2 regions of the Marinobacter psychrophilus genome follow, and region 1 is predicted to be linked to the other one. Evidence: predicted binding sites of a transcription regulator. Region 1 holds the regulator's gene; the other holds the start of a gene.
What was found. Region 1 encodes FliA, which starts transcription of late flagellar genes. Its sites were predicted from a motif close to CTAAAGTTTNNNNNNNNNNNGCCGNTAA; they were not measured.
Positions count from the first base shown of each region.

Region 1 (5,503 bases):
TCGGCGCTTTGGCTTTGACTTGTGCCGGTTCAGCTGGAGCTTTGGCCGCTATTGGAACCTTGGCTGGTTCCGGCTTTTTCGCGGACGCTGGCGCGGTAGACTCGGCCGCAACGGCTCCTGTCGGGCTACCGCCCTTGCCGTGAAGCTGGTCCAGCAGTGCTTCGAATTCGTCGTCAGAGATATCGGTTGGCTGGGCACTGCTCGTCTCGGCCACGGTTTCTTTGTTGGCTGCCAGCGCGGCCGGGACGCCGGCAAACTGGCCCTTGCCGTGAAGTTGATCGAGAAGAGCTTCGAATTCGTCGTCGTTGATGTCGTCATTGCCGCTCGCAACCGGGCTAACTACACCGGTTTCGCTAGCAGGCGCAGACGCTGTTTCGTCGCCGTTCAGGGCGTCGAGCAGCTGTTCGAATTCGTCATCGGTAATGTCTCCCTGGTCAGCGCTGACGGGCGCAGCTGAATGAATCGCAGCTTCGCCTTCAGGCAATGCCAGCTGATCCAGCCGCTCAATCAGTTCCTGCGGCGCCGGCGTGGGCGCTTCACGCTGACGCACCTCTTCAAACATGGCATTCACGTTGTCCAGAGTTTCCAGCACGACGTCCATCAGCTCAGAGGTTACTTTGCGCTTATGGTTGCGCAGGGTGTCGAATACGTTTTCCGCCGAGTGACAGCAGTTTACCAAGGCATCTAACTGCAAGAAGCCTGCTCCGCCTTTGACCGTGTGAAAACCACGAAAGATCGCATTCAGTAAATTGCTGTCGTCAGGATTCTGTTCCAGGTCCACGAGCTGCTCAGACAGCAGCTCAAGAATCTCGCCGGCTTCAACCAGAAAGTCCTGCAGGATTTCTTCATCGCCATCAAACGACATGTTTGTTCCTCATTGCTCAGAAACCAAGACTGGACAAAAGGTCATCCACGTCAACCTGACCAGACAACACATCTTTGCGTTGTTCTGGCATCATTTGCGGACCCACACCCTGCTCAGCCGAAGGCTGATTGTCCTCCATCTGGTGCACGGTACCGGTCAACTGGTCTACGTGGCCGGCCATCACCACCAGGCTTACCAGGTTTTCTTCCACTTCACGCACAAGGGTGATTACATTTTGAATCACCTGACCTGTCAGATCTTGATAATCCTGAGCCAGCAAAATTTCTGAGAGATTACCGTACAGTTTGCCGGCGTCAGTACTCAACGCCGCCAAAAACTGATCCATGCGGGCGTGCAACTCGCGGAATTCGGTCGGTGCCATCTCCCGCCGCCGCAGGCGCTGCCACTGCTGATGCAGATCTTGGGCTTCGCTTTGCAAATGACGGGTAACTGGCATGCTTTCTTCAACCAGATCCATGGTCCGATTCGCCGCTTGGCCAGTCATTTTCACTACGTATTCCAGGCGATCGGAGGCATCGGTCATTTTTGACAGAGCTTCTCGCTGTTCGGGGTTGCGCGGATCAATCTGAAAATTACGCATGGCTTCGTGCAGGCTGCGGGTTAGCCGCCCTACTTCGTGATACAGACCTTGATTTCGCACTTCTGCAAGCTCGCTGATCATCGCCATAGCGCGGGGATAGTCGCCCGCGTGCACGCTGTCAACCAGCTGTTCGGACTGTTGCTTTAATTTTTCCGTCAGCTCTGGTTCCAGGGCATGGCGCTCACCTTTTGACTTGTTCATGGCTTGTATCCACTCCCCGGTTACTGAATTCGCTCAAAGATTTTTTCGATTTTTTCTTTGAGAACAGCGGCAGTGAACGGCTTTATAATGTAGCCGTTCACACCGGCCTGCGCCGCAGCGACAATCTGGTCGCGCTTGGCTTCAGCCGTCACCATCAGGATCGGCAGGGCTTTGAGCTGATCATCGGCGCGAACATGCTTGAGCAGGTCAAAACCAGACATGCCGGGCATATTCCAATCAGTCACCAGAAAATCGTACTTACCGGTTTTCAGCATCGGCAATGCTGTATTGCCATCGTCAGCTTCGTCGGTGTTGGTAAAGCCCAAGTCACGCAGCAGGTTTTTGATAATGCGCCGCATTGTGGAAAAATCGTCCACAATAAGGATCTTCATATTTTTGTCCAATGAGGACCTCCAATCGTTGAAATCTAGTCGGATCTCGTTGCATCTCTGCCCGCAACTCGCGGGCTGCAGGCGCTAGAATTATGTATGGTCTGTTTTCCAGTCGGCTAACCGGCTTCGTAAGCGCAAGGCAGCCTGGCTGTGAATCTGGCTGACCCGGCTTTCGCTGACGTCCAGCACAGCACCGATTTCCCTCAGGTTCAACTCTTCCTGATAATAGAGGCTCAGCACCAGTTTTTCACGTTCTGGCAGGGTTTCAATGGCCGCCGCCAAACTGTTACGGAAGGCGGACTCTGACACCCCGTGCAGCGGATTATCATCCGTCTTTGATTGTTCTATCGGCAGTTCGCCGGAATCATTGAGCTCGTCCAAACTGAAAAGCCGACCGCTGTTGGAGTCGGCCAGGCAACTGTGGTATTCCGACAGCGTCATATCCAGCTCAGCAGCCACTTCGACATCGTGGGCTTCGCGGCCTTCGCGGCCCTCTACAGCTTTGATAGCGTTGGAAATGCGCCGGGAGTTTCGGTGCACCGAACGCGGAACCCAGTCGCCTTTGCGGATTTCATCCACCATGGCGCCACGGATTCGAATACCGGCGTAGGTTTCAAAGGTCGCACCTTTACCCGTGGCGTAGCGCTGCGACGCCTCAAGCAAACCAATCATGCCAGCCTGCATAAGATCTTCCAGCTGGACACTGGCGGGCAATCGTGCCAGCAGATGGAGGGCAATTTTCTTGACCAGAGGCGCATGCTCTTCAATCAGCCAGCAAGCGTCTGAAGCACCCGACCGTTGATAGACTCCGAGATCTTTCACCAGTGTCATAAATCCGCTTTTTGTACGGGATGTGTTTTAAACTTGGACGAGCCGCTCTATAAAGAATTCGAGATGGCCCCGCGGCGATGATGGCAGCGGCCAACTGTCCACTTTTTCAGCGAGAGCCCTTATGGCCAGCGAGGCTTTTGCTTGCGGATAAGCTTCCAACACCGCTTGCTGACGCCGCACCGCTTTTTTAACGGCCTCGTCAAAAGGCACTATACCTACATATTGTAACGCTACATCCAGAAAACGTTCTGTAACCCGGGTCAGTTTTTCATACAAAAGACGGCCTTCTTGTTCGGTGTTCACCTGATTGGCCAGAATCCGGAAGCGGTTGGTGTGGTAATCGCGATTCATCAACTTGATTAAGGCGTAGGCATCGGTAATCGAAGTAGGCTCGTCGCACACCACCAGCAGCAGTTCCTGGGATGCCCGCAAAAAGCTGACCACCGATTCGGAGATGCCAGCGGCCGTATCCACAATCAGTATGTCGATCTGGTCGGCGATGTCACTGAAGGCGTGAATCAGCCCGGCATGCTCCATAGCACTGAGCTGGGTCATGCGCTGGGTACCTGATGAGGCCGGCACAATCTTGATGCCGCCGGGGCCGTCTACCAGCACGTCACGCAAGTCACAGTCGCCATTGAGTACGTCTTGCAGATTGCGCTTGGTTTTCAAGCCTAACAGCACATCGATATTGGCAAGCCCCAGGTCGGCGTCTAACAGCACCACCCGACGGCCCTTTTGCGCCAGAGCAATGCTCAGGTTGACCGACACATTACTTTTGCCAACGCCACCTTTACCGCCAGTGACCGCAATTACCTGAACCGGATGTGCTTTACTCATACTGATGATGGCCTCTTGCCATGTTTAACCGGGAACGGATGTAGCCGTTACCCCACTGTTCTACACTGCCCGCTTGCTGTGATGCTTTTACAACCGGCATTTTCAAGACCCGCTGGCAACTGCCTGCTCCTGCCGCAAACCCTTCAGACGTTCTACACCGAGTTGCACCAGCGCAAGCGCTTTCGCCGGGTGCAAGTCTTGGGGTATTTTCTGGCCGTCGGTGTACCAAGCCACCGGCAGACTGGTTTCCATAACAAATCCCAGCGCTTCGCCCAGAGTCAGAGCCTCGTCGATCTTGGTAATCACACAACCGGCAAGGTTTGCCATCTTATAGCAATGCCATACGGATTTCATAATCCGCGGCTGGCTGGTGGCAGACACCACCAAATGTGTACGGATTTTGTGATGACTGCGGACCAGCTCGGCCAATTGTTCCTGATAGCCCCGATCGGTGCTGGTCAGCCCGGCGGTATCAATCAATACCAGGCGACGATCAGACAACTCATCCAGAATTTCATCCAGCGGGTGGCTTTCATCAACCACCCGAACCGGCACGTTAAGAATACGGCCAAACACAAACAATTGCTCGTGCGCCGCAACCCGATAACGATCGGTGGTAATCAACGCCAGCGAGTCGGCTCCGTGGCGCAGCACGTAGCGTGCCGCCAGTTTGCCGATGGTGGTGGTTTTACCCGCTCCAGTAGGTCCAACCAGAGCAAATACGCCGCCTTCATCCAGCCATTCCTGGCGTGGGGTACGCACACCGTTAACCAGCATTTTGAGAGACTGCTTCCAGCCATCCTCCAGGCGCACGGCTTGGTGACGGCGAGCGAGATCGTCAGACAGCTCGCGGCTAAGGCCGAACTCACCCAAACGTTCTGCCAAGCGCTGCTGAAGCGCCGTAACATTGGCGCCAGCACTGGTGTCTTTTAACGAGGCAGGCGCGGTCTGACCGCTCACCAGCTCGCGCAGACTGCTCATTTCAGAACGCATGGCCGCAAGCTCCCCGGCATAACCCGCAGGCTGACCGCTTTGCGCTGCCGCATCTTGGTTACGCTCGTCAGCGCCGGACGGCAAAGTTATGCCGCCCTCTGCAAACGGATCTGCACTGGTCATGTCAGCAAAGCCATTGACAGTTTCAGCAATGGAACCGTAACCGGCCTGGCTGTCGGCGCGCTGATCGCGCACACCACGGATGCGCTCACGGGAGCGGCCAAGCTCGTCTTCCAGGTGGCGCTGCTGGTCTGCCTGCAGCTCTGCCAGGTGAGTGCCGCTGGTGGCTGCCACCGCTTTGTCACCCAGGCGTTGGCGCGCCATGTTTTCGTCGTAATCGAGGGCCGTCACAATTTCAACGCCGCCATCTACCCGGCGGTTGGAAAGTATCATCGCATCCGGCCCCATGTGTTCGCTGACCTGCTTCAGGGCTGCGGCCATTGTAGGTGCAAAAAAACGTTTTACTTTCATGCTTTCTCATCCTTTGCCGGGAACGCGGCTGACGTTATCCGAGTGTCGTCTGCGCCGTTACTGGCCTACCGACGCTACGATGGTAATCTGTTTGTTATCCGGCACTTCCTGATAAGACAGAACGTGCAGGCGTTCTATGCCGTAACTGGCGAACTTTGCAAGCACCGGCCGCAGCGGGCCAGACACCAGCAGAATCGCTGGTTTACCGAGCACTTCCTGGCGCTGCACGCTGTCTTGCAGTGAGCGCTGGAGTTTTTCCACCATGTTCGGCTCTAGCACTAGCCCGATATCGTCCTGCGCGCCGGATTG
Region 1 is NZ_CP011494.1:1,188,427-1,193,929, reverse strand. Features, by position in the region: gene ABA45_RS05290 (chemotaxis protein CheA) at 1-865, opposite strand, end outside; gene ABA45_RS05285 (protein phosphatase CheZ) at 882-1,667, opposite strand; gene cheY (chemotaxis response regulator CheY) at 1,688-2,071, opposite strand; gene ABA45_RS05275 (RNA polymerase sigma factor FliA) at 2,150-2,890, opposite strand; gene ABA45_RS05270 (MinD/ParA family protein) at 2,918-3,730, opposite strand; gene flhF (flagellar biosynthesis protein FlhF) at 3,833-5,194, opposite strand; gene flhA (flagellar biosynthesis protein FlhA) at 5,252-5,503, opposite strand, start outside.

Region 2 (5,503 bases), 110 kb from region 1:
TGACTAACTGGTCAACCAAGTCTGACGTCAATACGCCAGAGCCAATCCCCAGTGATGAAATATTTGCCATACCAATGCCTCCTCGAAGGCGCCAATCACTTCGTACTTCGGTTAACGGCCGCAAGCGGCAAAACTTTGCCCCTCTCGGCAAATATATTTCTGAGGCCCGGGACCTGGAACTAGGGGACAGACTTCAAGTCTGTCCCCGCCTTACCTCACCGCCTTACCTCACCGCCCTACCTTACCGGCAGGCCGCGAGACCGGGGACGGACTTAAGTCCGCCCCTACCTAAAACCAGAACACCGCCGACTCCTTATAGAGTGCGGCGGTGCTGAACAATCATTGCCAACATCAAATCAAAAGCGGCAACTTTTATACCTTGATGTTAAAAAACGTCAGCGGTTCATCCTGCTGCAATTTCTCTGCCAACCTTAGCGCCAACTCGTCAGGCATCTGACGAATTACCTGCTGGGTTTTCTGATCCACCACTTTCACGATGACTTGGCCCAATTCGCTGTCTACCTCAAACTGCAAGTCCCGCTGCACACTCTGAACATAGTCGTTCAGCTTCGATACGGCACTGGTCAATTTCTCTTTCTGCGATTCCTCCGACTCTCGGGCCTGCGCAGCTTGGTCAGCTGGAGTCAAAGCTTGTTGCTGCACAACATTGCCCGTCGCAGAAGGGCTCTTCACGCTCGCGGACACATTCTGGCTTGCAGCGAAGTCACTAGCAACAGAGCCCGCGGCACGCATACCGTCAGCAGAAGATGACGACAGTGCCCGAGCCGGAACAGCCTCGCCGGAGCGAGCCAGTTTCAGATCCGTACTGTTCAGGGTAACGTCATTCATAGCCTACCTCACTGTACTGAAACGGCGTCAAACCGGAGCCGTAGGGCTCCGGCCTTTATCCGTTAGTCGCTTACTGAAGCAGCGACAGAACCTGCTGGGGACGGGCGTTAGCCTGAGCAAGAACCGAGATACCGGCCTGCTGCAGTACCTGAGACTTGGCAAGAGCTGCAGTTTCAGAGGCGAAATCAGCGTCTACAATACGGCTGTTGGCCGCTGACAGGTTTTCCACTGAAGTGCTCAAATTGGCGATGGTGGACTCAAAGCGGTTTTGCACCGCACCCAGGTCAGAACGGAACTGGTTGACTTGGTCAATTGCAAAATCAATCGCCACCAGCGCTTGGTCAGAACCTTCACGAGTACTGATATCGAGGCTGTTTAACGACACGTTCGCATTGACGTCGGTGGAGGAATCGATGCTTTGGTTAACCTCAACAGTTGTCGCATCATTGTCTATATCAGTAGTAATAGAAGCCGTAAAGTTCTCACCCTTTGCTGATGCAAAGACAATCTCATCACCGGCAGCGCTCAGAAAGCCTGAAACACCGGTATTCTTCGTTTCACCGTTAATCTGCGCAACGACATCCTGCAGATTACTTGCGTCAGTTACTTCGATAGCTGTGCCCGCAACATCGAGGCTGAACGAAATGGTCTCGCCTGCTTCAAATTTTGAGGCAACGGTTTGGTCCAAAGCCGGTGCCAGAGTGGTCACTGAACTGCCGACCGAGGCATCGGCTGTGCCGCCATCGCTGGCCGTGATACTGGCAAGATCGTAAGTAATGCTGGAATCGCTTTCGATCTGAATGAGAGTACCGTTATCTGCGGCGCCCAGATCCGTGCCCGCAGTGAAACCAGCGGCAGTTAATCCGGTCTGCACTGCAGCAGTAAGATCAGCTACCGTATTTCCCGCACCTGCGGCCAATGAGAAGCTTACGGTAGTTGTGGTGGCCGAATCATCAGTAACATCGAAGGACCCGGTTACTCCGGAGGCCAGGTCCAGAGCGCTTGGATCAAAGAGTGTGGCTGTAGACGTTGAACCTGAACCGTCAGCGGTGCTGACGTCCGATCCTGCAGCCGTGACTTGCGTCCCTGATGCATCCGAAATATCAATCGTTGCAGCAACTCCAGAGATGCCTGCATTCTTGAAAACAACAGAGTTGCCATCGTCAGAGACTTCGGCCGTCACGTCTGGCAAGTTGCCGTTCGAGGCAATTTCGCCGTTGATGGCTATCGCCAGCGCGCCGGCATCAGCGTAGGTCGCTGCAGCGACGTCAATGGTTTCGCCGCCAATAGTGGAGCTGACAGTGATGTTGCCAGAGAAATCAAGACCAGATACATCCAGCGATGTTTCGCCTGCATCCCCTGCACCCAGCGAAGATGTGGACAGCCCGGCGGTCTGAGAAATTGTGGCTCCCAACTCACTGCCCTTGGAGTTCAGGCCATCAATTGAAATGGTTTCACCGGCGTTAGCGCCCACCTGAAAAGCCTGCGTGCCGAAAGTACCATCAAGGACTTTTAGGCCGTTAAAAGACGTTTGGCTGGCAATGCGGTTAACTTCCTGAATACGCTGATCCACTTCGTTGTTCAGCGCATCGCGGTCTGAATCACTGTTGGTTGCGTTGGCCGACTGAACCGACAGCTCACGAATACGCTGCAGGTTGTTGGTGATTTCGTCCAGAGCGCCTTCAGCGGTTTGCGCCAGAGAAATACCGTCGTTCGCGTTTCGGGTTGCTACGTTCAAACCAGAAATCTGGGATTGAAAACGAGTGGAGATCGCCAGACCAGCCGCGTCATCTTTAGCGGAGTTAATGCGCAGGCCGGAAGAAAGACGCTGCAGAGCCTGGTCGTTCATGCCTTGGGATTTGCTCAGCTGATTCTGGGCGTTGAGTGATGCGACGTTGGTGTTGATTCCGAGAGCCATGGTGAATCTCCTACGACTGTGTAGTCGTTATTGCGTGAAAGAGGACTAGCGTTCTTTTTTTGGTTTGGAGCGCCGCCCTGTTATTTCACTTAACGGCGCATCCCTCGGTTCCTTTAGGCAGATTTCTAAAAACTTTGTAAAAGAATGTAACTTGCTCAAAAAAGCGGCAAGGCACTGCCTGCCTTCTTGCCAAAATTTCGCCACAACAATCGGGGTAACAACTCTCGCCTCTGTCACTTTCCCTTAAAAAACAGCTCTCTGGTAACCGCAATCACGTTCTGGCATGGCTTTCGCATTAGTTAAGACCAAACGGCAATTATCTGAATTTTGCTGGCCAGGGGTTCTTTTTTTTGTTTCACCCTGTTCCGGCCTTTCACAAGAGCAGGGAGACATACAATGCCTCAAGTCATTAATACCAACATCGCATCGTTGAACGCACAGCGGAATTTGAACACCTCCCAGAGCGACAGCAACGTTGCCCTGGAGCGGCTGTCTTCCGGCCTACGCATCAACTCAGCCAAAGATGACGCGGCGGGCCTCGCCATATCTACCCGTTTTCAGGCTCAGATTACCGGCCTGAACATGGCTCAGCGCAATGCCAACGATGGTATTTCCCTGGCGCAAACGGCCGAAGGTGCTCTGGACGAAGTAACCAACAACCTGCAGCGTATCCGTGAGTTGTCAGTCCAGTCATCGAACGCAACTAACAGTACGTCAGACCGTCAGGCCCTGAACCAGGAAGTGCAACAGCGAATTGCGGAGATTAACCGCATTGCTGGCCAAACCTCGTTTAACGGGCTCAAAATACTCGATGGCACCTTTGGCGCACAAACATTTCAGGTTGGCGCCAATGCTGGCGAGACCATTGGAGTGAGTGGGCTGGATGCCCGCGGTAGCCAGATCGGGGCCACTGTCTCCCAGACCGCTGGGTTATCCTCGTCTTCGCTGGGTGCAGGGGATGCAGGCGAAACATCGCTGGATGTATCTGGTCTTGATTTCTCTGGCAACATCACTGTCAGCTCCACTATTGGCGGCGAAACCATTGACGTCGCTGCAGCGACCTACGCTGATGCCGGCGCGCTGGCGATAGCCATCAACGGCGAAATTGCCTCGAACGGCAACTTGCCAGACGTGACGGCCGAAGTCTCTGACGATGGCAACTCTGTTGTTTTCAAGAATGCAGGCATCTCTGGAGTTGCTGCAACGATTGATATTTCGGATGCATCAGGGACGCAAGTCACGGCTGCAGGATCGGACGTCAGCACCGCTGACGGTTCAGGTTCAACGTCTACAGCCACACTCTTTGATCCAAGCGCTCTGGACCTGGCCTCCGGAGTAACCGGGTCCTTCGATGTTACTGATGATTCGGCCACCACAACTACCGTAAGCTTCTCATTGGCCGCAGGTGCGGGAAATACGGTAGCTGATCTTACTGCTGCAGTGCAGACCGGATTAACTGCCGCTGGTTTCACTGCGGGCACGGATCTGGGCGCCGCAGATAACGGTACTCTCATTCAGATCGAAAGCGATTCCAGCATTACTTACGATCTTGCCAGTATCACGGCCAGCGATGGCGGCACAGCCGATGCCTCGGTCGGCAGTTCAGTGACCACTCTGGCAGCCGCTGAAGAGCTGACACTCGCCGAAAGCTTTGAAAACGGCAACAGCGTCACGTTTGACGTCGATGTTGATGGAACAGCGTTTCAGATTGAGGCACGGTCACTCAATGATATCGTCGCGAAAATCAACTCACTGACCGTAGAGACCGGCATTCGCGCCAACCTGAACGCTGCCAATGAAAGTATTATTTTTTCCGCCCAGTTTGGTGAAAGCTACGATGTCTCGATTACAAGCCCCAATCTTCTCGACGTGGATGGCATAACACCCCGTATCAACGAGGTCCTGAATGCGACACCCGCAAACAACACCGTCTCCGTGAACGATCTGGCAATCGACACCGCAGCTGGCGCCGAAGAGACCCTGGTTGCTATCGATTACGCCTTCGACAAGATCAACGGCTTCCGGGCCGAACTGGGCGCCCTTCAGAACCGCTTCGAGTCCACTATTGCCAACCTGAGTACCACCTCCGAGAACCTGTCAGCCGCTAACAGCCGGATCCGCGACGCGGATTTTGCAGCAGAAACAGCGGAACTGGCCCGCACCCAGGTACTTCAGTCAGCAGGTCTGTCGGTTCTGGCCCAGGCTAATGCGCGGCCGCAGCAGGTTCTTCAGTTGCTGCAGGGTTAAACGCCCAAAGCAGACGGAAAGGTAAAGCCGGGACAGATTTGAAATCTGTCCCGTGGGGGGGTACGCAGAATTGAGCGATCAGAGCGGGGACAGATTTCAAATCTGTCCCCTTTTTTTATCCCCTTCCTTCGGGTCAGCACGGCTCAAGATAATCGATCATCAGCTGCAAGTTGGTTCTGCCGCGGAAGGTATTGGCGTCTGGTTTGTACACTACCCTCACACCCGTGCGGGTATAGTCTGGCACTTCGGAACCAGTGTTGAAGGCTATGCCGTCGATGATGTTGCCACCTTCGGTAGGCTGCAGAACCAGCTTTAGATGGTTCTGACCCACGATGCGCTGGCTGACGACGCTGAATTCGCCATCAAATAGCGGTTCGGGGAAGTGCTGCCCCCAGGGGCCGGCGCGTTTTAGCAGGGCGGCGGTATCCAGGTTTAGTTCGCTGGCGCTTAGGGAGCCGTCGGTGGTAATGGCGGCTTCCAGGTCGCCTG
Region 2 is NZ_CP011494.1:1,077,261-1,082,763, reverse strand. Features, by position in the region: gene fliD (flagellar filament capping protein FliD) at 1-70, opposite strand, end outside; gene ABA45_RS04890 (flagellar protein FlaG) at 373-849, opposite strand; gene ABA45_RS19665 (flagellin N-terminal helical domain-containing protein) at 920-2,767, opposite strand; gene ABA45_RS19555 (flagellin N-terminal helical domain-containing protein) at 3,164-5,014, shown strand; gene recJ (single-stranded-DNA-specific exonuclease RecJ) at 5,148-5,503, opposite strand, start outside.
Region 2: ABA45_RS19665 (flagellin N-terminal helical domain-containing protein) is a predicted target of FliA. The motif match lies at 2,857-2,884, and genes of this name have one in related genera.